DNA from 4 places in the Thioalkalicoccus limnaeus genome. Region 2 is predicted to be linked to each of the others. Evidence: predicted binding sites of a transcription regulator. Region 2 holds the regulator's gene; each other region holds the start of a gene.
What was found. Region 2 encodes sigma-54, which starts transcription at its own class of promoters, with help from an activator protein. Its sites were predicted from a motif close to TGGCANGNTNCNTGCTT; they were not measured.

Region 1 (7,196 bases), on a different contig from region 2:
GGTCTCGAGCCGGACACCGATCAGCGTTTGGGCGGAAAAACGCTCGAGGATCCGATAATGGGTCACCGCTGGGCGCCCGCTGGATACGACAGCCATCCTCTTGCGCTGGACCGGATGGCGGCCGATCGGGGCCTCGATCCGCCCGCCGGCACGCATCGTACCGTTGACCAACGCCCGGTATTCACGATGCATCGAGCGCTCCTGCAACTGGCGCACCAGCGCCGTGTGCGCCGCGAGGGTCTTGGCCACGACCAGCAACCCGGTGGTGTCCTTGTCCAACCGATGGACGAGTCCCGAGCGGGGCAGGTGGCGCAACGCCGGGCAGTGGTGCAGCAAGGCGTTCAGCAGAGTCCCATCAGGGTTCCCGGCAGCGGGGTGCACGACCAGATCGGCGGGCTTGTCGACGACGAGGAGGTCCGAATCCTCGAAGACCACCGTCAGCGGGATCGCCTCGGCCCGATCATCACCGACCGGGTCACTCGTCGGCACGCACAGGATCCGTTCACCGACCTGGACCCGATCACGACACCGCCGAACGCGGCCCTCGACCTGAACCTGGCCCGCCTCGATCCAACGCTGAATGCGGCTGCGCGAGAACTCGGGCAAGGCCTCGGCGAGCACCTGATCGAGCCGCCGACCCGCTTGCGCGATACCGACTCGCAACTCACGCGGCGCTGGGCCGACCTCAGCCACCGATCGGACTCGCAGCGATGGCGACCCAGCCGCGACCCGATCGCACCGGCAAGGCCTTGCTGTATACTGCCAAGGTGTCTCCGCGAGCTGAATGTAGCATGGTCAGAATCTTCTCAATCATCGTCAGCGCCCTGCTGATTCTATCCCTGGCCGGGTGCGCCTGGTTGAACCGTCAAGCCGACGAAACGGAGGGCTGGGACGTCACGCAACTCTACAACGCCGGGGCCAGGGAGATGCGGTCGGGTAACTACCAACGCGCCATCGAATATTACGAGAAGCTGGAGACCCGTTATCCCTTCGGCCGCTACGCGATGCAGGCCCAACTCGACATCGCCTACGCCCACTATAAGAACGATGAGCCCGAGGCCGCGATCGTGGCCGCCGACCGTTTCATCAAACAGCACCCACAGAACCCGTTCGTGGACTACGCCTATTATTTGAAGGGGATCGTCAACTACAACCGCAGCGTCGGGTTTCTCGACCGTTTCATCCCGACCGACCCATCTCAACGTGATCCCGGTTCCGCGCTCGATGCCTTCAACGACTTCTCGGTGCTCGTGCAGCGCTTCCCCGACAGCCGCTATGCCGAGGATGCCCGCCAACGGATGCTCTACCTGCGCAACAACTTGGCGAAGAACGAGATCCATGTCGCCCGATACTATATGAGGCGGGGCGCCTACATCGCGGCCGCAGGCCGTGCAAATCACGTGATCGAACGATTTCAGCGCACGAGCGCGGTCGAGGAGGCGTTGGAGATCCTCGTTGCGGCGTACAAGGCCCTCGGCGAACAGGAACTCGCCGCAACGGCCGAACGGGTCCTGACGCTGAATCGCGAAGCCGGCCGCTTCATCGAGGACACGCCGCCACCCGACCAGATCGGCCTCACGCAGCGCGTCTGGGACTATCTCAGACTCGACGAAAACTAAGGTGACTGCCCGAACAAGCCGCTCCACCGCGGGAAGGATTCGTCGGCGACTAATCCGTGTCCACTCGACAAACTGCTCCGCCGGGTGCGGGTTCGAGGACCATCCCCACGGCCAAGCGAGCCCGGATCGCCGGATCGGGATCCGGGCTCGACCGACGCAGCCGGAGGGCTAGCCAGTCAGACAGCCGCCTCGTTTTCCTCGCCGGTGCGGATCCGCACCACGCGCTCGACATCACTGATGAAGATCTTCCCATCGCCGATCTTGCCGGTCCGCGCAGCATTCGTGATCGCCTCGAGACAGGCATCGATCTGGTCATCGGCGAGCACCAGCTCGATCTTGACCTTCGGCAGGAAATCCACGACATACTCGGCGCCGCGATAGAGCTCCGTGTGGCCCTTCTGACGGCCGAAACCCTTGACTTCGATCGCGGTCATCCCGGTGATCCCAGCCGCCGACAAGGCCTCTCGCACGTCGTCGAGTTTGAATGGCTTGATGATCGCTTCAACCTTCTTCATGGAAATCTCCATCGCTCGCATCGGGTACCAAAAGGGGGTGCCCAGCACCCTCCCCCGCTCGGTTTCCCAGTATAGGGAAGCGAGGGTCGTGCAACCAGCACAACCGGCGGCGCGACCCTGACAACCCTAGACACCGGACCTTGCCTCACAGCTCTTGACACGACTCCAGCACGACGGCCGTTCGCGTCTGGCCGCTGCGACTGCCCTGTTTGTCCATCTCCCGCAACACATCGTGGCCCTCGACCAGTTCACCGAAGACGACATGGCGCCCATCCAACCAGGAGGTTTTCGCCGTTGTGATGAAGAATTGAGAGCTGTTGGTGTCAGGCCCGGCGTTCGCCATCGATAGAATGCCAAAGCCGGTATGCTTCAGCTCGAAATTCTCATCCGGGAATCGGGGGCCATAGATCGACTCGCCTCCGGTCCCGTTATGCCGCGTGAAATCCCCGCCTTGCACCATGAACCCGGGAATGATCCGGTGAAAAGGTGTCCCGGCGTAGGCCAAGGGCTTGCCGGATTGTCCAACGCCGGCCTCGCCCGTGCACAGTGCGCGAAAGTTCTCCGCGGTGCGAGGCACCACATCCGCGCGCAGTTCGAGGACCAGGGTCCCGGCCGGCTCCCCGCCGATACTGATGTCGAGGGCGACCCTCGGATTGGGTGTTTCGGCCTGCGCGGCCATCGCGAAAAACAGGACACAGGCCACAACGGAAACGCGCCTAATCATCGATCGGTTCTCCAGGCATTGATGGGGTTTGAGAGAAGTCGGCCGAGGCTCGACTCGGTCATGGCGCCGGGTTCGGCTGCCGGGTGTGGATCGCGTCGATCTCCCGCTCCAAGTCTTCCGACAAGGTCAGGTCGTGGCTCGCGATATTTTCGTTCAGTTGCTCCAGATTTGTCGCGCCGATGATCGTGGCCGTGACGAAGGGTCGGCTCGTGACATAGGCCAGCGCCATTTGCGCAGGCCTCACACCGTGGCGCCGCGCCAGCTCGACATAGTCGGCGGTCGCTCGCTCGGCCTCGCCGTTCGAATAACGGCTGAAGCGCTCGAAGCGGGTCAGGCGGCCCGTGGCTGGCCGCGCCCCGCCGAGGTATTTGCCGGTCAGGGTTCCGAAGCCGAGCGGCGAATAGGCCAGCAGGCCGCATCGCTCGCGCATGGCGATCTCGGCAAGCCCGATCTCGAACGTCCGATTGAGCAGGCTATAGGGGTTCTGGATGCTCACCGGGCGAGGCAAGCCGTGCGTCCGTGCCAGCTGCAATGCGCTCATCAGCCCCCACGGGGTCTCGTTCGACACGCCGACATGGCGCACCTTGCCACTGGCGACCAGATCGCGCAAGACCTCGAGCGTCTCGAGCAAAGGCACACTGTCGTCATGGCCGGGCGGCCGATAGCCGAGCCGACCGAAGAAATTGGTCTGCCGATCAGGCCAGTGCAGTTGGTACAGATCCAGGTAATCGGTGCGTAGACGCTCGAGGCTCTCGTTCAGCGCCGCCTCGATGTTGGCCCGATCGAGCCGGTTGCGACCGCCGCGCAGGTAGGGCAGCCAGTCCCCGGGGCCGGCAACCTTGCTCGCCAGAATCAGGTCATCACGCCGACCGCGTCGCGCGAGCCAGGTGCCGATGAAGGATTCGGTCAGGCCCTGGGTCTCGGCGCGGGGCGGGACCGGGTAGATCTCGGCGGTGTCGATGAAATCGATGCCGGCCGCGACCGCCGCGTCCAGCTGCCGATGTGCCTCGGCTTCGCTGTTCTGCTCGCCAAAGGTCATGGTCCCGAGACACAGGACGCTGACTTCGAGATCGGTGGTTCCGAGTCGTCTGCGTTGCATGTTTCCCCCTCCGCCTATCGGCGCGTTGGATGGTCCTCGGCCGGCCGGTGGTGGCCACGCTGACCGCCCGCGTGCGCGCGTGAAAATCTCCAACGATTCGGTTACATTGGCCGCTCATCTTTTGGTACTGCTACCCAGGGACTGATCCGGCCAGAGGGCCGCTGTCACCTCCGGAGAGACCCCATGGCTCAAGACCTCATCGCCCCTTCGATCCTGTCCGCCGACTTCGCCCGCCTTGGCGAGGAGGTGGACAATGTGCTCGCGGCCGGTGCCGACATCGTCCACTTCGATGTCATGGACAATCACTATGTTCCGAACCTTACGATCGGGCCGCTGGTGTGCGAGGCGCTGCGCAAGCACGGTGTCACGGCACCGATCGACGTGCACCTGATGGTCAAGCCGGTCGACCGCATCGTCGCGGATTTCGCCGCCGCCGGCGCCACCTACATCACCTTCCACCCGGAGGCCAGCGAGCATATCGACCGCACGCTGCAACTGATCCGCAACGAGGGCTGTCGTGGCGGGCTGGTTTTCAATCCAGCCACCCCCCTGACCTATCTCGAGTACGTAATCGACAAACTGGACATGATCCTCCTGATGTCGGTCAACCCCGGCTTCGGTGGACAAAGCTTCATTCCATCGGCGCTCGACAAGCTGCGTCAAGTGCGGCAGATGATCGACGCATCGGGCCGCGAGATCCGCCTCGAGATCGATGGCGGCGTCAAGGTCGACAACATCGCCGAGATCAAGGCCGCCGGAGCCGACACCTTCGTTTCCGGGTCGGGGATCTTCGGGCACCGCCGGGCCGAGGATCCGAACCGCTACGATACGATCATCAAGCAGATGCGTGCCGCGCTGGCCGGTGTCAACCGGTGAGCCGATCCCGCCTTCACCCGAAGATGGTCCTGATCGACCTCGACGGGACCCTGATCGACAGCGTTCCCGATCTGGCCTTTTGCGTCGACGCGATGATGGATGAGCTCGGCCGACCGCGGCACGGCGAGGCCGCGGTGCGCAACTGGGTCGGGAACGGCGTCGAACGGCTGGTGCGCCGAGCGCTCGTCGGCCAGTTGGACGGCGAGCCACCGGAGGCCGATTACGAGCGGGCCTATCCGCTCTTCTTGGAGCTCTACCGCGCCAATACGTCGAACCGCTCGCGGCTCTACCCGGGCGTGCGCGAAGGGCTCGACTTCCTCAAGGGCGCGGGCTATCCGCTCGGCTGCGTCACGAACAAGGCCGCGCAATTCACCGAACCGCTGCTCGCCGACCTCGGGATCCGCCGCTATTTCTCGCTCGTCGTCAGCGGGGATTCGCTGCCGCACAAGAAGCCCCATCCGCTGCCGCTGCGGCATGCCGCCGACTATTTCGGCGCAGATCCCCACCAGGCGCTGATGATCGGCGATTCGATCAGCGATGTGACGGCCGCGCGAGCGGCCGGCTTCACGATCATCTGCGTCAGTTACGGGTACAACCATGGCCGTGACATCCGAGAGGCCAAGCCCGATGGCGTGATCGATTCGCTCGCCGAGCTCGAGGATTGGCTGGTCGAGACAAGTGCAACCGCCGATAGAAGATAGTTAAGCCGCCGTCACCGACAGCCGGCCCGCTGCTTGGAGCACTCGATGACACCCGAAGCCTACCGCGATCTGGCTGACCAGGGTTACAACCGCATCCCGCTGGTCCGCGAGGTCCTCGCCGACCTCGACACCCCTTTGAGCGTGTATCTGAAGCTCGCCGACGGGCCCTATTCGTACCTGTTGGAATCGGTGCAGGGCGGAGAAAAATGGGGCCGTTACTCGGTGATCGGCCTGCCCTGCCGGACCTGCCTGCGAATCCACGGCCACGCGGTGCGCGTCGAACACCGAGGCCAGGTCGTCGAAGAGGCCGAGGTTGCGGATCCATTGGCCTGGATCGCAGCCTTTCAGCGCCGTTTCCGGGTCGCCGAGCGGCCCGGGCTGCCGCGCTTCACCGGCGGCCTGGTCGGTTACTTCGGTTACGACACCATCCGTTACATCGAACCGAAACTGGCCCATTGCCCCAATCCGGACCCGATCGGTGCGCCCGACATCCTGTTGATGGTCTCCGACGAGATCGTCGTCTTCGACAATTTGACGGGCCGCATGTACCTGATCCTCAATATGGATCCGACCGCCGGCGAAACCTTCGAGGATGGCCAGGCGCGGCTCGACGAGTTGGTCGCCCGGATGCAGCAGGGCACCCCGCGCCCCCCATTGGAGCCGCCACGGCAGGTCGCCGAAGAGGATTTCGTCTCCGGCTTCACCGAGGTTGCGTTCGAACAGGCTGTCGACCGCATCAAAGACTACATCCTGGCCGGCGACTGCATGCAGGTCGTCTTGTCGCAGCGCCTGTCGATCCCATTCCACGCGCGCCCCCTGAATCTCTATCGCGCGCTGCGCGGCTTGAATCCGTCGCCCTATATGTACTTCCTGGAACTCGACGAGTTCCAAATCGTCGGCTCCTCGCCCGAGATCCTGACCCGGCTCGAAGATGACCTGATCACGGTGCGCCCGATCGCCGGCACCCGCCGCCGCGGCTACACCGAGGATGAAGACCGCGCACTGGAGCGCGAACTGCTCGCCGATCCGAAGGAGCTCGCCGAGCACCTGATGCTGATCGACTTGGGCCGCAACGACGCCGGCCGCGTCGCGCGCACCGGCACCGTGCGGGTCACCGACCGGATGATCGTCGAACGCTATTCGCATGTGATGCATATCGTCTCCAACGTCGTCGGTGAGCTCGACAGCGGTCTCACGGCGATCGACGTGCTGAGCGCCACCTTCCCGGCGGGGACCGTCTCGGGCGCCCCGAAGATCCGCGCGATGGAGATCATCGACGAACTCGAACCGGTCAAACGCGGGGTGTATTCCGGCGCCATCGGCTATCTGTCCTGGAACGGCAACATGGACACCGCGATCGCGATCCGAACGGCCGTGATCAAGGACGGGCGGCTGCACATACAGGCCGGTGCCGGCGTCGTTGCCGACTCGGTTCCGGCGCTCGAATGGAAGGAGACGATGAACAAGGGCCGCGCGATCTTTCGTGCCGTCGCGCTTGCCGAAGCCGGGCTCGACGCACGCTGACCATGATCGCCCGTAATCCCCGTCTCGCCGCGCGCGCCGCGAGCCGATAGAATCCGGCCGATTGCCGGATGTCACCGAGGCCACATTGCCAGACCCATGTTCGGCTTCCTTCAAGGTTTCGCGTTAGGGCTCTTCGTC
Region 2 (7,196 bases):
AGTGTGTACTGGATCAGGTCGTTGGTGCCGATCGATAGGAAATCCAGTCGCTTTGCGATGGCGGCGGCGGTCAAGGCCGCCGCGGGGATCTCGATCATGCCGCCGATCGGAATCTCGGGGTCGAAGGCCAGCCCATCGCGTTGCAGCTCGTCCTTGGTCTGAGCGATCATGAAAAGGATGGTCTCGACTTCGTGCATCGAGGTGATCATCGGCAGCATCAATCGAACCGGGCCGACGGCGGAAGCCCTCAGGATCGCGCGCAGCTGAGGCCGAAAGATGGCCGGCTCTTTGAGGCATAAGCGGATCGCGCGCAGGCCCAGGGCGGGATTGCCGGTCGGTGGCGCACGCGAGGCCGCGCTGCCCTGCTTGTCGGCGCCGAGATCCAATGTGCGAATCGTGATCGGGATGCCGTCGAGGCCGCGAATCACAGAGGTGTAGACGGCCAGGTGTTCTTCCTCGTCCGGCAGATCCTCCCGATTCATATAGAGGAATTCGGTGCGGTAAAGCCCGATGCCGGATGCCCCGAGTGCGCGGGCGGTGGCCACGTCCTCCGGCAGTTCAAGGTTCGCTTGTAGTTCGATGGCGACGCCGTCGCGCGTGACCGCTGGTTCACCGATCAGGCGGCGCCGTTCGATATGGCGCGTTGCGAGGAGCTGCTGGTGGTGGCGGTAATGCCGCAAAGTGCTTTCGTCGATGTCCGCGAGGACCATGCCTGTCTGCCCGTCTACGATCAGGAGCTCGCCGGAGACCAGGTAGCGTGTCGCAGAGGGCACGCCGATGACCGCGGGGATGTTCAGGCTCCGAGCGAGGATCGCCATGTGCGACATGGGTCCGCCTGATTCGCTGACGAAGGCCGCGACACCGCGATAATGGAAGTCGATCGCCTCGGCTGGCGTCAGGTCGCGCGCGACGATGACCCGGCCCCGGAGGTCGCCGGTCGCCGGAAACTCGGGCGGTGATGGATCGAGCAGGAACCCCTGGATCTGCTGGACGACGTGTTCGATGTCGTCGCGGCGAGTCTTCAGGTAAGGGTCGTCCATCAAGTCGAAGGTCTCGACGAGACGGTCCCGCTGGCACTGCAAGGCCCATTCGGCGGTGTAGAAATGCTCGCGAATCGATTGCCGGCAGGCGTCGACAAGGGCCGCGTCTTCGAGCATCAGCAGGTGGGTGTCGATGAACTCGGCGATCCCGCTCGCCATGCCCCGCGGAATCCGGTGGCGAATGTCCTTCATGGCTCGGTGGGCGGCGGCGACCGCTTTGGACAGCCGCGCCAGTTCCGCGTCGACATGGGCCTCGGACACCGTCCGCCGGGAGAGGATGGGCCGCTGCTCGCGGTCAAGGACCAAGGCCTCGCCGATCGCGATGGCACGCGTCGTCGTGATGCCGATGCCGAGGCAAGCCAGCGTCATTCGCCCTCTCCGAAGCGATCCGCAATCAGTTGCGTCAGCGCCTTGCACGCCGCCGCCTCGTCGTCGCCGTCGATCTCGAGTCGCACGCGGCTGCCTTGACTGGCCGCCAACATCATGACCCCCATGATGCTCTTGCCGTTGACGCGGCGTCCATCCTTGCTGACCTGAATCTGGCTGGTGTAGGCGCTGGCGCAGGTGACGAACCTGGCGGCTGCGCGCGCGTGCAGACCGAGCTTGTTTACGATCTCCAGCTCTGTTTCGATCATCGGCGCGAGTCGTGTCGGTCGTTCGTGTTCGGGCACAGCATGACCCCGTCGTGGGCGCCGCTCAAGGCCTTGGCAGCCAGTTCATCCAACGGTAAAGGGGCGTAGTTCAGCGCCCGCACCAGCATCGGTAGATTGACCCCGCTCAGTACGCGGACCCGATGCTGACCGCCGAGCGAATGGGCGATGTTCGATGGCGTCGAGCCGTAGAGATCGGTCAAGACGAGTAGGCCGTCGCCCTCGTCGAGAAGAGCCGCCATGGCCCGTGCGGTGGCAAGCATGTCGTCGCGCTCGTCATCGTGACCGACGGCCAGGGCTTCGGCGCGGAGTGGACAGCCACCCAGCATCCCGGTCGCCACCCGGAGCAACTCGGCACCGATGCCATTGTGGGTGACCAGCAAGAGGCCGGCGCTCATCAGGGCAGCTCCCGGTGGCGGACCATGACCTTGTGACCGCCCGCCTCGAAGTGATTACGGAGGGCCTCGGCCAGGTAGACGGACCGATGCTGCCCGCCGGTGCAGCCGATCGCTATGGTCAAATAGCTGCGCCCATCCGTTTCGAATTCCGGGATCCAGCGGTCGAAGAAGGCGAGGATGTCGTCGCGCATCCGTGTCACCTCCGGGTGTCCGTCAAGGAAGGCCGCGACCGCCGGGTTCAGCCCCGTCAGGCGGCGCAGTTCGGGCTCCCAATGGGGGTTCGGCAGGCAGCGGACGTCGAAGACGAAGTCCACGTCGTGAGGTGCCCCGTATTTGTAACCGAATGATTGTAAGAGGATCGATGTCCGGGGCGATGATTCTCCGGCCACCTGCTCGCGAATCAGATCCCGCAGCTCGTGTACATTCGTGTGCGTGGTGTCGATATGCCAGGTCGCGCCCCTGAGGATCGGTTCCAGATACTGCCGTTCGAGCACGATCGCCTCGCGCAGCGAGCGATCGGCGTTGGTCAGTGGATGCTTGCGTCGCGTCTCGCTGAAGCGAGTGATCAGGGTGTCCGTCTGAGCGTCGAGGAAGGCGACACGGCACTCCAGCCCAAGCGCGCGCGCCTCGTCGATGATACGTGTGAGGGTGGCGAGGTTTTCGGGCTTGTTGCGGGCGTCGATGCCGACGGCCGTCTGATCGTAGACCGGGTCCTCGAGTTGCGCGATGACGGTGGCTAACTCGGTCAGCAGGAATAGCGGAAGGTTGTCGATGCAGTAGTAGCCGAGGTCCTCCAGCGTGTGGAGCGCAACGCTCTTGCCCGAGCCCGACAGACCGCTGACGATGATCAGTTTCATGGTACCTTGACAGGCCCTTCCGGCGGCGCCGGCCGAGTCCCGTGAGCTACTATGTCGTACGCTGTTCCCAGTCCTTGAAGAGGCCGAGTACCTCGGCCGCTGTCTCGGCGTTGCGCAGGCTCACCCGCAAAGCTGGATTGCTGAGCATCGTGGCCAACTGGGATAGAAGCTGCAGATGCATCTCATTGGCCGCCTCGGGTACCAGTAGCGCGAAGGCCAGGTCGACTGGCGTTTCGTCGATGGCGTCGTATCCGATCCCCGTCGCCAGTTGGGCGAAGGCCCCGATCGGTTCCCGGATCTCCGGTACGCGTGCGTGCGGCAGCGCGATACCGTGACCGAGACCGGTGCTTCCGAGCCGTTCTCGTTCGATCAAGCGTTCGAAGACGATCTCCGGCGTGAGGATCAGGTTCGCGCTGGCCAACAGTTCGCTCAAGGTCTCGAGCAAGCGCTTCTTGCTGGTGACCTCTACACGGCAGCCGATCCGGCGCTCGGCGATGAGTTCAGACGGAGACATCGATCACATGAATCCCAATGCACTGGACAAGGATAATGGGCGGAGATTTTCGCACATCCAGCGCGGTGATTGTGGGGTATTGCATCACAACGGCGTCAGCCGCTGTGAGCATCGCGTCGGTCGCGACGATCGCACCGAGTCGCATGAGACCAATCACTCGGGACGAAGTGGCGCCCGGTCCGGGGCGTTTGGTCTGCCTATCGCTCGGACCGGGGTGCTTCCTACTCGTCGGTCGGTGGGGCTTCGTCTAATCCTTTGAGGCTGTTGCCGCCGCGGTGATTGTTCTTCTTCTCCTTGTGGCGAATGACCTGGCGATCGAGCTTGTCGATCAACCCGTCGATCGCGGCATACATGTCTTCATGGACCGACTCCGCGAACAGGTTGGCCCCATTGACGTAGATCGTGGCCTCCGCGCGTTGGCGGAGCTTCTCGACGCTGAGGATGACGTGCATGTTGATGACGTGGTCGAAATGCCGCCCGAGACGCTCGAACTTGTTCTCGACATAGCCCCGGAGTGCCTCGGTGATGTCGACATGGTGCCCCGTCAGGTTGATCTGCATGATGTACTCCTAGTGTTCTGAACGCCTCTCAAGTGAGACGTTTACGTTCGTTCGAAGGTGGTATGCCCAAGGCCTCGCGGTACTTTGCCACGGTGCGTCTGGCCACATTGATGCCCTGATCCCCAAGCACGGTCGCGATCCGGCTGTCGCTGAGGGGCTTGCTGGCCGGCTCACCGGCGACCAGCTTGCGGATCAGGGCGCGGATCGCGGTCGACGAACATTCGCCTCCCGAAGCCGTGCCCACATGGCTGGAAAAGAAGAACTTCAATTCGAAGGTGCCTCGTGGAGTATGCATGTACTTCTGGGTCGTCACGCGCGAAATCGTCGACTCGTGCAGATCGAGGGTCTCAGCGATGTCGCGCAGGACCATGGGCTTCATCGCCTCCTCTCCGTGTTCCAGAAAATCCCTTTGCAACTCCACGATCTTGGCGGCAACGCGCAGCACCGTCTCATTGCGGCTCGCCAGGCTCTTGATGAACCAGCGTGCCTCTTGGAGGTGGCTCTTCAAGCACAGGTTGTCGGCACTTTGATCGGCACGGCGGATCAGCTTCGCATAGTCCGCATTAACCCTGAGCCGCGGCGTGATGTCCGGGTTCAGCTCGACCAACCAGGCGCCGTCGCGTTTGCGCACCAAGACGTCGGGTATAACGTACTCTGTTTGGATTTCCGCGATCAAGGCCCCGGGGCGGGGTTGCAGAGCACGAATCATCGTGATGGCCTGTGCCAGTTCGTCGGCGTCGAGGCCAAGTGCGGTGCGGATCCCGGCGAGATCGCGTCGCGACAGCGTGGCGAAGTGGTCGCGGCAGATGGCGAGCGCGACATCGCGCACGGGATCCCCTTGCGGATGTTGTCGCAATTGCAGAAGGAGGCATTCGCGCAGGTCGCGCGCGGCCACGCCTGGAGGGTCGAATGACTGGACGCGATGGATCACGGCCTCGATCTCATCCAACCCGAGGTCGGGGTCACCGAGGGTCGCCTTCAGCTCCGCGGTATCGGTCGTCAAGTACCCGTCGTCATTGATCGCATCGATGACGGCGGTCGCGATCGCCTGCTCGAGCGGGTCGAGGCGGGACAGGTTCAGTTGCCACATCAGGTGGTCGTGCAGGCTTTGCGGGCGACTGCGCTGTGCGAGCCAATCCGGCCCCTCTTCGTCGCGGGTCGCGCCGGGCAGGTAGCTGGTGTCGTAAAGGTCGCTCCACTCGGTGTCGACCGGTAAGTCCTCAGGGATGTCGGTGCGTTGCCCATCGACCTCGCGGTCGAGATCCCGCGGCGGGGTTTCGAGAAGGGCATCACGCTCTTCCGCCGGGCGTTCGCCTGCTTGTTCCTCGGCGCCATGGGAACCCTCGGTCTCGTCGCCCTCCTCGATCATCAGGTTCGATTCCAGGACCTCCTGGATCTCGCGCTGCAGATCCAACGTCGACAACTGCAGCAACTTGATCGCATGCTGCAGCTGCGGGGTCATGGCCAGATGCTGGCCGAGACGAAGTTGGATCGACTGCTTCATTGCTCGGATTGCCGTAACATGGTTCGCAATTCAATGCGATCTGGATCATTCTAGCCGATGCAACCCTGATCGTAGCATGACTCGAGGTGCCGGCCCCGGCTCGTGTCGAGTGCCCCGGGGTCATAGCGTGAAGTGCTCGCCGAGGTAGACGGCCCGGACCTCGGCGTTTTCGAGCAAGGCCTGGGGTGTCCCTTCGGCGATGACCCGGCCGTCGTTGATGATGTAAGCGCGGTCGCAGATGTCGAGCGTCTCACGCACGTTATGGTCCGTGATCAGGATGCCGATGCCGCGCTCGCGCAGATGGGTCACGATCTGCTTGATGTCGCCGACTGCGATCGGGTCGACCCCCGCGAAGGGTTCGTCGAGTAACATGACCCGTGGCTCGACGGCCAGCGCACGCGCGATCTCGAGGCGGCGGCGTTCGCCGCCGGACAGGCTCAGGGCCAGCGATCCAGCGACATGGGCGATGCCGAGTTCCTCGAGCAAGGCTGTCCCGAGGGTGCGCCGTCCGGCGCGGTCGAGCTCGCGGCGTGTCTCGAGGATCGCCAACAGGTTCTCCTCGACGCTCAGTTTGCGAAAGACCGAGGGTTCCTGCGCGAGGTAACTCAAGCCGCAGCGGGCGCGGGCGTGCATCGGCAGCCGCGTCAGATCCCGCCCGTCGAGCGTGATCCGGCCCGTATTGGCCGCAATCAGGCCGACGATCAGGTAGAAACAGGTGGTCTTGCCCGCGCCATTCGGCCCCAGGAGGCCCACGACTTCGCTGTCGTTGACATCGAGATCGACGCCTCGGAGTACCGGGCGATGGCGATAGTGCTTGGTGAGATTCGTTGCCCGCAGTGTCGTCATGGTGTGGGGGTGATCTCGATGCGAACGCGCTCCGTCCCGTTCGCGCTGGTCCCGGCCTTGATCTGGGAGGTTGCTCGATTGAACAGGATCCGATCACTGCTGAAGCGATCCTGACCCTGGTAGAGGACGGCTCGGTCGATCAAACTGATCTCGTCCCGGGTGACGTCATAGGTCATTTGTCGCGCCTCGGCCCGCTGCTCCGGGGCGTCGCCTTCGGCGCGTTGGACGAGGATCGCCGGGTCCCCCCAAGCGGTGATCCGTTCCGGCCGGCGATCGGGTCGATGCTGAACTTCGACTCGGTCGGCCTCGATGCGCAGCCGACCCTGTTCGACCAGGACCTGGCCTTGGTAGAGGCTGAGGGCGAGCTGGTCGTCGAACTGCACGCTGTCGGCCTCGATCTGGATCGGGTCGTCGGCGCCAGCGGGGCTTGGCACAGCGGATCCGACCCACGACGCCAGCAGCAGCGAGAGCGCGCAAGCGAGGTGTCGGCGGTCGTGACCGGGCTGAATCATGGTCGCCCCTCATCGGCCATGTGAAAGATGGCCTGTGTGCGCTTCGGAAATTCGATCCGGAGTGTCTCGCCGAACCAGAGGCGGACGCCGGTCGACGTCAGTTGATCACGGTCGCTGTAGAGTCGAACCGGGTCATCGGTCTCGGCGTAGTCGTTTTGGGGTTCGACGCGTAACGAATCGGTCTCGATCCGTATCGCGCGGGTCGTAGCGCTGGCCGCGCGATGCAGCACGACGTTGCCGTGGAGCTGGATCTCGTTGCCCTCGGCCGCGACCCGGCCGGCCGCGGCTTGGGCGTGCCACGGAGGGGCCTGATCG
Region 3 (6,619 bases), on a different contig from region 2:
ATCCGCAATCTGATGCCGCGCGCCGCGCGCGATCTGTTCGAGCGCTCACCCGTGCGTGGTCCCCTCGGGCGGCTCGGACGGCTTGCTGGGCCGGGCCTTCTGTGCCAGCTTCCAGGCCGAGATCAGCAGGATGATCCCGAGAAGCAGATGCAGCGCCGTGCCGGGCACGTAGGGCAGCAGCAGGGCGCCGACCAAGGCGCCGAGCACGGAGCCGAGGGCCATGGCGCCGATAAAGGAGCGGTGCGACCGGACCTCTTCGAGGCACCGCTTGGCCCGATAACGCGACAGACCCATCAGGATGGTCGGGATGCTGATGGCGAGGCTCAAGCTCCCGGCGACCTTGATGTCCAGACCATAGAGCAACAGGATCGTCGGGATCAGCAACTCGCCGCCCGCGACACCGAGCAGACTGGAGAAGACCCCGATCAGCAGCCCGGCGGCGAAGCCGAGAACCATCGTCACCGGCAGCGGCAGCCCGATGCCGCCGGCCTGGAACAGCCACTGGTGACTCATGAGCACGACACTCAGGAAGACCAGCATGGCCACCACGACGCCGACCAGGACGCGTTCTTCGACCCGCGTGGCATAGTGCACCCCGATCCAGGACCCCAGCAGCGAGCCGGCCAGCAGGTTCAACACGACGTACCAGTATGGAGAAAGCGTTTCCAACCCACCGAGCCCAACCCGGAAGATCAGCGAGAAGACCACGGTCACCAGGCTGATCATCAGATTGATGACGATCGCATCAAGCATCCGGAACCGGAAGACGCCAGCCAAGACCGGCAGCCGGAACTCCGCCCCGCCCAACCCGATCAGTCCGCCCAAGGTGCCGATACCGGCTCCCCACGAAAAGGCTTGTGTGTTCTTGTTCAATGGAAAGGTTCTCTCGATGCAGCGGACGGTCGGTGCGGCGCCTTCAATCAGCCAGCAGCGCCACGGCCTTGATCTGCGCCCACATCGCCTTACCCCGTGCGACCCCGAGCTGATCGAGCGAGCGGCGGGTGATCCGCGCGAGCAGCGGCGTACCCTCGGCCTCCAGACGGACCAGCACGTGCGCCGGTGTATCGGCATCGGCGATTCCGGTGACGGTCGCGGGCAGCAGGTTGGCGATGCTGGTGCCCCGGGCGCGTTCGAGCGCCAAGCTGACATCGCGGGCATGCACCCGAACCCGCAGCCGATGGCCAAGCGGTTCCCGGCGGCGCGCAACGACGATGTTGCCGCCCGGGAAATCCAGCCGGGACAGGTGATAGTTGTCATCGTGCGCGGCGACGACGGCCTGGATCACGACACCGGCGTCCTCCGAGAAGGCCATCGGAAGATCCAGGCGCGCCAGCGTCTCCTGGAGCCCCCCCTCCGCGGCGACGCGGCCCTCCGACAGCAGCACCAGGTGATCGGCGAGCCGCGCGACCTCGTCGGGTGAATGGCTGACGTAGACGACCGGAATCGCGAGCTCATCATGAAGGCGTTCGAGGTACGGCAGGATCTCGGCCTTGCTGGTGACATCCAGCGACGCGAGCGGCTCATCCATCAGCAGGAGTTGTGGGCTGGTCAACAGGGCGCGGGCGATCGCGACGCGTTGACGCTGACCGCCGGAGAGCTGATCCGGAAAACGCTCCAGCAGGCCGTCGAGACCGAGGAGGGTTACTGTCTCGTCGAAGGCGACCCGGCGCTGCGTCTCCGGCACCCGCGTCAGACCGTACAGCAGGTTCTTGCGCACACGAAGGTGCGGGAATAGGCTCGCCTCCTGAAAGACGTAGCCGAGCGGACGCTGGTGGACCGGCCGAAAATAGTCATCCTGTTGCCAGACCTCGCCATTGACTTGGAGCCGCGTACCCGGCAGCCGCTCGAGCCCGGCCAGACAACGCAGGATCGTGGTCTTGCCGGACCCCGACCGCCCAAACAACGCGGTGACCCCCCGACCTGGGATCAGGAGATCGACATCGAGCACGAAGGCACCACGGTCGACGAAAAATCGGGCCGCGATCGTCATTGGCCGATCCCCACGACCTTGAAACGCCGGTTCAGTCCATAGACGACCAGCAACAACGCGAAGGACAGCAACACCAGGATCAGGGCCAGACGGTGAGCCGAGGCGTAGTCCATCGCCTCGACGTGATCGTAGATCGCGATCGAGGCCACCTGCGTCTCGCCAGGGATATTGCCCCCGATCATGATGATGACGCCGAACTCACCGAGCGTGTGGGCGAAGGACAGGACCGCCGCAGTCAAGAAACCCCGACGCGCCAGCGGCATCACGACGGAGAAGAAGCGATCGACTGGCGAGGCCCGCAAGGTCGCCGCGACCTCGAGCATGCGGCGCCCGGTGGTCTGGAAGGCGTTGGTCAGGGGCTGCATCACGAAGGGCAACGAATAGATCATCGACCCGATCACGAGTCCCGTGAAGGTGAAGGCCAGATGATTGAAGCCGAGCGACTCCAGCGTTCCCCCGACCCAGCCGCGGGGACCGAGGAGCAGCAGCAGATAGAAACCCAACACCGTCGGCGGCAGGACCAGCGGAAGCATCACGAGGGCCTCGACGACGACGCGACCTCGCGACCGCGTATGCGCGAGCCACCAGGCCAATGGCGTGCAAAGGACCAGCAGGATCGCGGTACTGATCAGCGCCAGACGAAAGGTGACCCAAAGGGCCGTGGCATCCTGTGGGGAAAGCATGTTAACGGATTCCTCGTACCGAGCCTTCGAGGCAACGTAAGGGCAAAACAGGTTTGGTCATCAGGCCTCGATCGGAATTGCCGCCGCGCTGGCGGAGGGGCGGGTGGCACACCCGCCCCGTATCTTCACGAAGGTTGCTGGGGAGTATCGGTGCCGAGCAGCCCAATCGCGAGCCTCGTGAGCCCTCGCGCCCCTGTCTCGCGGTTCGATGATCCCTGGCTTTTCTATTGGGAGACTTGATAGCCGGCGGCCTCTATGATCCCGGTGGCTCGTTCCGAACGGATCCAATCCAGGAACTGCCGCGCCACATCGGGATTCCGCGCCCGCGCCAGCATCACCACATCCTGTGTGATGGGGTCATAGAGCTCCGCGGGCGGGATCCAGTGGCTACCGGCAATGCGACCATCGGCATCCTTGACCTGCGCGAGGGCCACGAAGCCCAGTTCGGCAGCCCCCGAGGCGATCTGGCTGTAGGTTTGCGTGATCGTCTGGCCACGCACCAGACGTCTATCGCGATCCAGCGCGTCCCACAGATCGAAAGCCGTCAGGATCTGCTGCGCCGCGACACCATAGGGGGCGTTGCGCGGGTCGGCCAGTGCGAGGAACCGGAAGCTATCGCCAGCTAGCAATGCCCGTGGATCGCCCATGTCCATCACTGAGTCGGACCACAGCACCGGCACGCCCAGGGCATAGGTGAAACGCGACGCCGGATCGGCCAAACCCTCTTCGACCAAGGCCGCCGGACGGGCCGCGTCGGCCGAGAAGAACAGATCGAATGGCGCACCATTGACGATCTGCGCATACAGGGCCCCCGAGGATCCCGCACTCAGCGTCACCCGATCGCCCGTCTCCTCTTCGTAGAGCGCAGCGAGCTGCTGCAAGGTTCCGAGGAAATTGGCCGCGACGGCAACGCGCAACTCGGCCGCCGAGGCCACGCCCGACCAACCAAAGACCAGAAGCCACATCAGCAAGACAATGCGTTTCATGCAAGATCTCCGTTATATTTTTATAACCATAACGCCGATTGCGAAACCGGCATCTCCCGTCGTTCAATCCCGCACCGCCAGGATCACGTGCGGGGCCTTGATCAGGGCGCAAGCCCGACCGCCCTTCACCAAACCGAGCTCGCGGGCGCTTTCGTGGGTGATGATCGCGGTGATGCGGGCGCCGCCGTCGAGCTCCAACACCACCTCGGTGTTGATGGCACCGTCGGTCAGGCGTTCGACGGTGCCGCACAAGCGGTTGCGGGCCGAGGTCTTGAGCCCTCCATCCTCGGTTGCCAGGATCACGAACGAGGCCTTGATCAGCGCGTAGGCCTCGATGCCGGGGGCCAATCCGAGTGCTTGCACGCTCTCGTTGGTGACGATGGCGACCAGAGGCGTGCCGTTGATATCGAGGACGACCTCGGCGTTGACGGCGCCAAGCGTAATCGCGGAGACGACGCCCCGCAGGTGGTTTCGGGTACTGACCTTCATGTTCAAGGCTCCTATCAGGTTGTGGAAACGATCGAAATCGCGGATCCCGTCGCGCAGCCGCGCGAGGAATCGGTCGTGCTCCTGCGCCGCCGCCTCGTAGACGGCGATCAGACGCCGGCCCTCGTCCGTGAGTTCGGTCCCGCCCCCGTGGCGGCCACCGGTCCGCCGTCGTACCAGTGGCCGCTCCGACAGGTTGTTCATCGCATCGACCGCATCCCAGGCCTGCTTGTAGGACATGCCCATATCCCTCGCCGCCTGCGAGATGGACCCCGTGGCACCGATCCGGTGCAGCAATTCGATACGGCCGCGCCCGACGAACCCCTTTTGGTTCAGGTCGAACCTCAGCATGGCGGCGGTGTCGAGGCCGGTTTGTGGCGGCGTCATGGTCGGCACTCCGGTTTGGCGACGATGGCGTTATGGCCTTTCGAGTATAACGAAACCCAGGTCGAGCGACGATGTCCCGTCGCGACGATCGTTCGCAGTCAGCAGTCAGAGCTTAAGCAAATTACGCGCCACGCATTCCGGCATCGACCGAACCACCACTGAGTCCCGTAGCCCAGGGGCAAGCCGGGTTCGCCCGCGGTGATCCCGGCCGGCACGGAGACCACATCAGTGATGGAAACCGCACAGCCAGTGTCTGGTTCGCCCCATCAGATCGGTAGGCCTGTTCGGGGTCCAGGGGCCAGAGGATGGAGCGCCTCTAGCGAGACGTTCCCGTTATCTACGCGGAACGATGCTTGGTCACATTGCCGTTTCCTGAACGTCCTGTATGCTGGGCGCAACCTGTCCCCCAGCGGATTCACGCGTGCCGCCCCACCTCGACGAGCTGATGTACTGGATCGGCCTCAGCGCCGTGGCCATGATGGCCGCGGCTGGCGTGCTGGAGGCCGGGCGCAAGCGTTTCGACCTGTTCGGCATGATCATCGTTGCGCTGGCGGCCGCTCTGGGGGGCGGTTCGGTGCGGGATCTGCTGCTCGACCGGCCGGTGTTCTGGGTCGTCGACCAGACCTACCTGATCGGCGCGCTCAGCGCCGCCTGCACAACCTTCTTCCTCGCCCGGTTCGTGGTCCTTCCGACCCGATTCTTCCTGATCCCGGACGCCGCCGGGCTGGCCCTCTTCACCATCACCGGCACCAACGCAGCCATCGCCTGGGGCGCCCCCTGGCTGGTCGCGAGCTTCATGGGCGTGGTCACAGGGGTAATGGGCGGCATCCTGCGGGATGTCCTGTGCAACGAGGAACCGCTGGTCTTCAAGGGCACCCTCTACGCCACCGCCGCCTGGACCGGGGCGCTGATCCTGCTCGGTCTCATGGCGCTCGACATGGCGGGCTGGATCGCCGCCCTGGCCGCGGGGGCCGTCATCTTCCTGCTGCGCCTGATCGCCATCCGCTGGGAGATCGGATTGCCGCGGTTCACCGCCAAGGGGTCTCGAGACCGCCCTTGATCCATCGGCCGGGGTGGCTCGTGGATCTGATCGGACGCCGGCTCAGCATCCATCGCCGCGCCGCGGGTCACTGCTACGCTGACGTCGCCTCGCCCGAAGACCTCACCGACGTCCCATTGCCACTCGAGACGGGCGGCAAGATCACGACGGACTTGACGGACTTGTTCTGGAGCGCTTAGCCGCTCGGATCATCGAGTTCGGCCTCTTCCGCCTGGGGGCGACCGAGGCTGCAAGGCATCCGTGGTACCTGTCCTGTGATGCCACATGGAAGCCCGCGCCCCGCACTCGTGCCGCCAGAATGCGAGATGCGCCCGAGGATTGACCTTGGAACGGCCAGGGCCGACATGATCACGGCGACGCCGACGGCACCGCCTTGATCCAGGCGATCTCCAATCGAAACGGACCGGCCTGTCGTTCGGCGATCAAGAAGCCGACCGATGCGATCTTTCCCGCATCGAGCGGGGGCTCGCCCGACAGCACACGGCCACGGAAGGTCGGCACGAAATCCCTGAATGGCAGCCGATGCTCCTCCCACTCGCCCTGCTTCGTCGCGAAGCTCAACTGATAGACGGCGCTGTCGAAGCTTGGATCCGTCCGCGCGGTGAGCTTATAGCGCCGTCCGTCGCCGCGCACGCGGATGACGAACGCATCGCTGCCACCCAGATCGTGATGGGCCGGCAGCGAGCGCACCGAGGCGAAGCCGCCGAAATTCTCCAACGACACCACGCCGCGGAAGACCGCAAGGCCATCCGTCAGCTCGAAGCGGCTGGTCGAGATACCGCCCATGACGTCGTCATTGACGACTTGCCAGACGCTGGAACTGATCTCTTTTGAGAAATCGAACAGGGGCTTCTCGATATCGGCAGCGAATGTATTCATGGTCAGCAGGAACAACATCGGTAATAGAAAGGTCGGTTTCATTCGGGTCGGCTCGGTCAGCGACGGATCACGGGATTTGGCAACGGCGCCTGCCGAATCACTCCCGGCGCGGCCGGCCCGGCAAGCTCATGGATCAGCGGCATCACCT
Region 4 (7,196 bases), on a different contig from region 2:
CGCGCCCGCCGGAACGGCGATCGATTGCGATGGACCTTCCATTGCAGGGGGCCCTCGCGCAACTGAACGCGGACCCGGACAGCCCGCCGAGGTCGGTGCGCACCGAGGGGCCGCGCCCGGCTCCGAGCCTGTTAGCGGACCCGGTCCGCTTGGAACAAGCGCTGCACAATCTGCTCGACAACGCCCTCCAGGCCGGTCGGGGCAGTACCGTCTCGGTCCGTTGGGTCCACGACGGCGATCGGCTGTGCTACGAGATCGAGGACGCTGGGCCAGGTGTCCCAGAGGCGATCCGCGCGCGGATCTTCGATCCCTTCTTCACGACAAAGGCGTCGGGCGAGGGCACTGGCATGGGCCTGGCTCTGGTCGAGACGGTCGCGCGCGAGCATGGTGGTTCCATCACAGTGGATCGCAGCGAGGCCCTCGGCGGCGCGCGGTTTCGTCTGTGTCTCCCGGTAGCCGACGAGGCGAAGAGGTGAGCAGCGGGGCGCCATTGATCGGTCGCGTCCTCGTGGTCGAGGACGACCGTCCGCTGCGCGATTTGATCGCGATCGAGCTCGGAGAGGCCGGCCTCGAGGTGGCGACCGCCGAACACGCCGATGCGGCGCGTGGTTTGTTGGCGACCCAGGCCTTCGACCTGGTGGTCTCGGATCTGCGCCTGCCGGATGCCAGCGGCCTGGATCTGCTGTCGCTCGTCAAGGAGTCCGAGGATCCGCCGGCCTTCGTCATCATCACTGCATTCGGCACCGTCGAGCAGGCCGTCACGGCCCTGAAACGAGGAGCCGATGATTTCTTGACGAAACCGCTCGATCTCGACCATCTGGCACTCAGCGTCGAACGAAATCTCGAACGACGCACGATCGACCGGGAGTACAGGCGTTATCAGAGCTTGATCGGCGGCGCCGATTTTCACGGCGTGCTCGGACGCAGCCCGGTGATGCGCCGCCTGTTCGAGCAGATCCAGCGGATCGCCCGAGCCAGTGGCCCGGTCTTGCTTTCCGGCGAAAGCGGGGTCGGCAAGGAGATGGTCGCGCGTGCGATTCATGCCGAGAGCGAGCGGCGCCGTGAGGCCTTTGTCGCGATCAATTGCGCCGGGATTCCGGCCGAGCTTCTCGAAAGCGAGCTCTTCGGTCACGCCGCGGGTGCCTTCACCGGCGCCCAGCGGGCGCGCCGCGGTCTGTTCGCGGAGGCCGACAAGGGGACCTTGCTGCTCGACGAGATCGGCGAGATGCCGACGGCGATGCAGGCGAAATTGCTGCGTGTCTTGCAGGACGGGCAGGCGCGGGCGGTCGGCGAGAATCGCGAGCGGGTCTTCGATGTCCGCGTCATCGCCGCCACCAACCGTGATCTGGAGCAAGAGATCGAGGCCGGGCGTTTCCGGGCGGATCTCTTCTATCGCCTCGAGACCTTCTCGCTGTCGATCCCGCCGCTGCGCGAGCGCGGCGAGGATATCGAGCTTCTGACCGCCTTTTTGGTTGCGCGCTTTGGCAAGTCCTGTACGCCCCCAGTGTGCCGCATCACCGAGGCCGCGATGCAGTGTCTCAAGGCGTATTCCTTTCCCGGCAATGTCCGCGAACTCTCCAACGCGATCGAGCGGGCCGTCGTCTTCTGCCGGACTGGCGAGATCGATATCGACGATCTGCCCGAGCGTATTCGTGGCGCTAGGCCGCAACCACAGGGTGATACGGTGGCGACTTCCTGCCTCGACCAGTTGATCGACGAGGAGGAGCCGCTACCGACCCTGCGAGAGCTGGAGCGTCGCTACGTCGCACAGGTCCTCGAGCGGGTCGACCAGAACAAACGCCAGGCGGCCAAGATCCTCGGTATCGGTCGACGGACGCTCTATCGTTATCTCGACGAACGATGAGGCGTCGGGCTGATGATGTGCCACATTGGCACATGCGCCACGATGGTGGTGTGTCACACTGGTACCCGCTGTCGTTCGGCTGTGCCGGGTAAGTGGCCATGTGACTGAGCGGAGAGTCGATTCGCTGCTGGGGCAAAAGCGGCATAGACCTTGCTAATTCCTGCGCGTGACCACGCCAAGAATCGTGGTGATTCGATCGACAACCCAACGAGAGGAACAATCAGATGGCGAAGAAGTTCACCGCTCGACTCCTAGTCTTATCCGCTGCCTTGTGCGTGTCCGGCATTGCCAGCGCCACCACGCCGTCCGCGCTCCCCTATCACGAGGGGATCGGGTGGGCGCCGAAAGCGCTCCCGGGCAAGGCGCCGGAGTCGGGTCTCGGTTCTGGGGTCCCTGGTCAGTTCCCTTACACCGCCTGGTCCTGCAGCGGCCAATGGTGCAGCCCGGCCGTTTTGCCGGCAACCAGCGATGAGTTGACATGGACCCGGGTACCGCACGTCCGCGCTTACACGCCGGGGGCCCCCGCCGAGGTGCAATTCGAGAGCGAAACCCTCGATCGTTTCGTGACCGCCTTCGGCAAGGTCAAGGAGATCACCGGCGACTTCGCCACCAAGCTGCAGGCGGCCAAGACCGAGCAGCAGGCTCAGGAACTGCGCGAAGCCGCGCAGGCCGAGACCATGGCGGCGCTTGAAGCGGCCGAGATCACACTGGACGAATACAACGATGTCGCCAGCGCGATGGACCGCGACACGGATCTGCGGATGCGTCTCTTTGCCCGTCTGAACTGATCCTCGTCCCGTCCGCTGGGTCGACGACCGTCGCGTGATCTCACCGACGGGTGTCGGCCCGCGCAAGCCTGATCTGTCACAGAATCTCAACCGAGAGGAGCAATCCAAATGTCCAAGAGCCGTACCATGCTACTGGTGGCCGTTTCCGCGGCCCTCTGCCTGCCTGCGCTTGCCTCGGCAAGGGCGATCCCCGGTCAGTTTCCCTACACGGCCTGGTCCTGCACCGCGCAATGGTGCAGTGTGTCGCAGGTGCCCGCTGAGGGCGAATCTCCAACTTGGACCAAGACGCCGGGTGCGGTGCCCTACACGGCTCCGGGACTAGATTGGGGCCAGCCCCCCGCCGCGATCCCGGATGTCGATGCGGACACGCTTGATCGCTTCGCCGCGGCCTTCGCTGAACTGAAGGGCATCAGTGCGAAGTTCCGGGCCGCGTTCCCAGGTGCTGACCAGGTCGAGCAGGCGCAGGCGCTGCGCAAAGAGGCTCAGGGCAGTGCGCTGGCGGCACTCGACGCGGCGCAGATCAGCGTCGATCAGTACAACGAGATCGCCGACGCGATGGACAAGGACCTGCGTTTCCGGATGCGCGTTTTCGCGGCCATGGACTGATGACGGTCGCGGCGATCATCGCGGCCCCGAACCACATCGTACGTGAAGTGCGGTAATCCGTGGTTTGGTGAACCGCATCGTTGGGCAAGCACTGAGATCTGATGGCCGATCAACCCGTCGGCCGAGGATCCTTGTCATGGCCACCGGTGCGGTTCGTTTCGTTTCGTTTCGTTTCGTTTTTCGGCGCGCCAGCGTCGTTGATTCAGACCGCTCATCAAAACCCTCGGTGACTCGTGATCGCCGCTCTGCGGTATCGCCTAGGCCGTGCGGCGCTTTGCGTCGAGTGCCGCGATGACCACCGAAGTGGCAAGCATGACCACGCCCCTTACAGCGCCACCTCCGGTTGAGCCATGGTTTGACATAGAGCGAGGTGCGCGGTACGCTGACCAGTCTTCCGGGGCGTAGCGCAGCCTGGTAGCGCACCTGAATGGGGTTCAGGTGGTCGGAGGTTCAAATCCTCTCGCCCCGACCAATAAAAGCAAGCGGTTAGCTGAGAAATTGGCTAGCCGCTTTTTCCTTTTCGGCGGAAACATCGTCTTGTAGTCGCGTCTGTAGTCGCGTTCGATTCTCGCTGCTGGGCCGTGATTGTGAGCTTGCGCGCACGCGTCCACGCAGATACCACATCTGATCCTGGCGTTCGCCTGCTGGTGCTGCTGGATAAGGAGACACCGTGACGGGTGGTCGTCGCGATGGGCAGGGCGCTTGCCATCCTCCACCTCAGAACGGGGGACATGGCCAGAGGTCGCTCGAAGCGATCTCGTTACCAACGGACATCCTTCGATTGAGTGCGGTGCGCAGGTAAATCTGTGACATCTTGCGTAGCGGTGCCCCGGGGATCCTCGAGGCCGAGCTCAGATTGCGAGTGCAGGGCGCTGGGCCTGTTACGCCTGCGCGAGAAACCAAGCTAAGCGTCGTGTTCCCTATTTTCCCCTTGACGGTCCATCCACTCTCGTACCGCCTCGATCAAGGCATCGGTGGAGTCCAGCACCGCATCGACCCGCTCGGTGTCGAACGGAGCAAACTGGTTGAGGATGCGCAAGCGCGGACGCGGCCCCAGACTGGCGCGTCCTGCCCGCACGTTGGAGATGGTGTTGCGCGCCACGCCGAGAAACTCCGCCAACTCGGTATCGGTACGGAACCCGCAGGCATCCTGAACGAGATCGAGGAGCTCGCCCTCCACGTCCAAGTCGCGCTTCAGACGCTGCCGGGCCCGGACTTGGCGTCGGGCCAGCCTGTGGCTCGAGCGGCGGATGCGCTCGCTGAGCCGCTCCGGCAACAGGCTCTCCAGCCATTGCCGGCTGTGCAGAAAGCCAATGTGATCGAGGATCTTGATCCGCTGCAGGATCCCTAATCGCGCCTTGCCGTGGCGTACGCTGTGGATGGTCGTCCGCGTGATGCCCAGGAAGGCCGCCACCTGGGCATCGGAGTCGAGTCCAAAGCCGGTTTTCAGGACATCGAGCAGTTCAGCGTCACGAGGCGCGGCGTCGTGGGGTGTTGCGTTTTCCATGGTGTCTGTTATTGTATCAAACCGTAACATCTGCCGGAGAGTCGGCGCACCTTGTCTCGGCGGTCAGCTTACCACCGATTGTTATGGTTTAGAACGGATACATCGCTCATGGCTACCCTCGCTACGCCTCGTCGCTATCTCCGCGAGCGTGCGCTCGCCAACCATCTCTCGGTCCATCGTTCGACGCTGCGCCGGTGGGTTGCCCGCGGGCTGATGCCCGCGCCGATTCGCCTGGGTCTGTGTACCGTCGTATGGGATGTCGAGGAGATCGAACAGTGGCAAGCCGCACGCGCGGCCGCCGCGCGGGACCAACCGGGCTGAAGCACGACGGCCGATAAGCGAACGCCCCACTGACTCTGACAGTGGGGCGTTACGGATACCGTCGGCCGGCGCCGGCCAAGGCGCCGGCCACGAAGCTCCAACCGCGGCCAACGGTTGAGCACCGGCACGCCACAGTGTACCGCACCGCAACGGGGGCGGCATCCGCTCGGGGCCTGTGCCGACTGACGTCACCGTTGGTCTCACGCTGTCCTGTGAGACGGATCGATGACCCTGACTGCCCCACCGTTTGAGCTGCCGCCACCGGCACCGGATGACCAGGACGCACGTCCTGTCAGTCCGATCTTCCAGCCTCCGTTCATGGACTCCGCAAGTCGTGACGCGGATCCCGTGTTGGACGTCACCTTGCTCGCCGAGGCACGTCGGATCGAGGCCGCACGCGGACTGGGACTCGGTCGGCCTTTCCCGACCGCCTCGCGATCCGCACCGCTGGGATCTTCCACAACGCGTTCCGGGCAGGGTGGTCCGGGGTTCGACAAGGCGGCCCTGCGGCGTCGTGCCGAGCAACGGCTGGCGCCAGACCACGGCCCTAACCTTGACTATCCGACCGATGCCCTGGGACCTCTGGCTGATGCCTGTCGCGCCCTGGTCGCCGGGCTTCAGGTGCGCCCCGCGCTGGCCGGCCAGTCGCTTCTGGCGAGCGCGGCGCTGTTGACTCAATCGATCGCCAATGTCCGGACCCTCGAGGCGGTCAAACCGCTCTCACTGTATCTCCTGACGATCGGCGAGTCAGGCGACGGCAAGTCGGCTGTCGACAGCGTCGCCCAGGCGGCGATCCAGGCTCGCCAGCGCAACGAGGCCCGGGCCTATCGGGCCGAGCTCGAGGCCATCGCCCAATCGCCGCCGGGCGAGTCGGCCGCGATCCCGCCGCGGGAGCCTTACCGCATCGCTCGGGATGGGACCGTCGAGGGCTTGCGACGCAGCTTCCTCCAAGGCGTGCCCTCGCAAGGCGTCTTCACCGCCGAGGCCGCTGCCGTCCTCACCGGCTACGGCATGAGCCGGGACAACCGCGCCAAGACGGCGGCTACCTTCAACGGCCTGTGGGACGACGGCGAGGTGTCGGTGGCGCGCGGCACCGCGGGCCGCATCCAGCTTTATGACCGCCGACTCTCGCTGCACTGGATGCTGCAGCCGGAGGCGGCCCAGGATACCTTGCTCGACCCGTTGCTCGCGAACATCGGCTTCTGGCCACGTTTCCTGCTCGCCTGGCCGGAGCCAGCCCTCCCGCGCCGCGCGCAGCGCTGGCGGGCCGACCAGGATCCGCTGATCGGTGACTATTGGCGAGCCTGCAACCGATTGTTGGCGCAGGCGCTCGGTGAAGACTGTGGCGGGCTCCGGGTTCTCGAGCCGAGCCCTGAGGCGTTGAAACTGGCTGGGGCCTTCTTCGAACGTATGGAGCGCCAAGCGAAAGGACGCGGCGCCAGGCTGCGCGATATCAAGCCGTTCGCCGTGCGCCTCACCGAGCAGGCATTCCGTATTGCCGGGGTGCTGACGGTCTTTGACCATGGTGAAACGACTCGGCTCGAAGCCGAGGCCCTGCGCCAGGGGATGGCGCTGGCCAGCTACGCCCTGGAGACCTGGCGTGGGGTCTTCGGTGAACGCGATGTGCAGGATGCCCGCGCGGGTGCCCTCAAGCTCTATGCGTGGCTCCTGGAGCAGCCCAACGCGCGCGCAAACGAGCGCGCGATGCTGCGCATCGGGCCCAAGACGCTCCGCACCGAGTCGCGCCGCGATGCCGCGCTCGCGACCCTGGAGCAGGCCTGGCTGGTCTACCGCGACGGCGCGCACTGGGGCGCGATCACGCACCTCGATGGGCAGGCGAACTCGGCGTGAACACCTTCGAATGAGAAGCTGACGGCTGTCGACCCGTGTCGACGAGACCGCTCACGCGCCCCTACCCGGGGCGACAGGGGCGACACGGGCGACAAATCCATCTTTTCAGTGGGTTGCGGTGAAAAAAAGAGGGCGACAAAAGGGCGACAAGGGGCGACACCTCGCCGGAAGTGTCGCCCCTTGTCGCCCCGCTGTCGCCCAGCGCAAGTGCTTGTTTTGATGCAAATGTCGCCCCTGTCGCCCGTGTCGCCCAAGGGAG

Region 1: the regulator sigma-54 is predicted to act here: its motif matches at 2,212-2,228, upstream of ABC977_RS13525 (P-II family nitrogen regulator).
Region 3: the regulator sigma-54 is predicted to act here: its motif matches at 4,647-4,663, upstream of ABC977_RS17145 (TOBE domain-containing protein).
Region 4: the regulator sigma-54 is predicted to act here: its motif matches at 2,004-2,020, upstream of ABC977_RS11450 (DUF4168 domain-containing protein).

The regions. Positions count from the first base shown of each region.
Region 1 is NZ_JBDKXB010000021.1:206-7,401, reverse strand. Features, by position in the region: gene rluD (23S rRNA pseudouridine(1911/1915/1917) synthase RluD) at 1-693, opposite strand, end outside; gene ABC977_RS13530 (outer membrane protein assembly factor BamD) at 792-1,619, shown strand; gene ABC977_RS13525 (P-II family nitrogen regulator) at 1,796-2,134, opposite strand; gene ABC977_RS13520 (peptidylprolyl isomerase) at 2,280-2,858, opposite strand; gene ABC977_RS13515 (NADP(H)-dependent aldo-keto reductase) at 2,917-3,957, opposite strand; gene rpe (ribulose-phosphate 3-epimerase) at 4,141-4,833, shown strand; gene ABC977_RS13505 (phosphoglycolate phosphatase) at 4,857-5,534, shown strand; gene trpE (anthranilate synthase component I) at 5,580-7,058, shown strand; partial or broken gene ABC977_RS13495 (cobyrinic acid a,c-diamide synthase) at 7,155-7,196, shown strand, end outside.
Region 2 is NZ_JBDKXB010000012.1:3,100-10,295, forward strand. Features, by position in the region: gene ptsP (phosphoenolpyruvate--protein phosphotransferase) at 1-1,409, opposite strand, end outside; gene ABC977_RS10300 (HPr family phosphocarrier protein) at 1,406-1,675, opposite strand; gene ABC977_RS10305 (PTS sugar transporter subunit IIA) at 1,672-2,088, opposite strand; gene rapZ (RNase adapter RapZ) at 2,088-2,945, opposite strand; gene ABC977_RS10315 (PTS sugar transporter subunit IIA) at 2,995-3,459, opposite strand; gene hpf (ribosome hibernation-promoting factor, HPF/YfiA family) at 3,681-4,019, opposite strand; gene ABC977_RS10325 (RNA polymerase factor sigma-54) at 4,048-5,523, opposite strand; gene lptB (LPS export ABC transporter ATP-binding protein) at 5,644-6,369, opposite strand; gene lptA (lipopolysaccharide transport periplasmic protein LptA) at 6,366-6,881, opposite strand; gene lptC (LPS export ABC transporter periplasmic protein LptC) at 6,878-7,196, opposite strand, start outside.
Region 3 is NZ_JBDKXB010000043.1:565-7,183, forward strand. Features, by position in the region: gene ABC977_RS17120 (hypothetical protein) at 1-8, opposite strand, end outside; gene ABC977_RS17125 (sulfite exporter TauE/SafE family protein) at 46-873, opposite strand; gene modC (molybdenum ABC transporter ATP-binding protein) at 917-1,990, opposite strand; gene modB (molybdate ABC transporter permease subunit) at 1,987-2,673, opposite strand; gene modA (molybdate ABC transporter substrate-binding protein) at 2,898-3,659, opposite strand; gene ABC977_RS17145 (TOBE domain-containing protein) at 3,723-4,532, opposite strand; gene ABC977_RS17150 (trimeric intracellular cation channel family protein) at 4,954-5,592, shown strand; gene ABC977_RS17155 (hypothetical protein) at 5,589-5,771, shown strand; gene ABC977_RS17160 (CIA30 family protein) at 5,941-6,513, opposite strand.
Region 4 is NZ_JBDKXB010000014.1:51,836-59,031, reverse strand. Features, by position in the region: gene ABC977_RS11460 (sensor histidine kinase) at 1-476, shown strand, start outside; gene ABC977_RS11455 (sigma-54-dependent transcriptional regulator) at 473-1,864, shown strand; gene ABC977_RS11450 (DUF4168 domain-containing protein) at 2,089-2,652, shown strand; gene ABC977_RS11445 (DUF4168 domain-containing protein) at 2,761-3,258, shown strand; tRNA gene ABC977_RS11440 (tRNA-Pro) at 3,654-3,730, shown strand; gene ABC977_RS11435 (hypothetical protein) at 4,163-4,765, opposite strand; gene ABC977_RS11430 (helix-turn-helix transcriptional regulator) at 4,874-5,086, shown strand; gene ABC977_RS11425 (DUF3987 domain-containing protein) at 5,312-6,937, shown strand.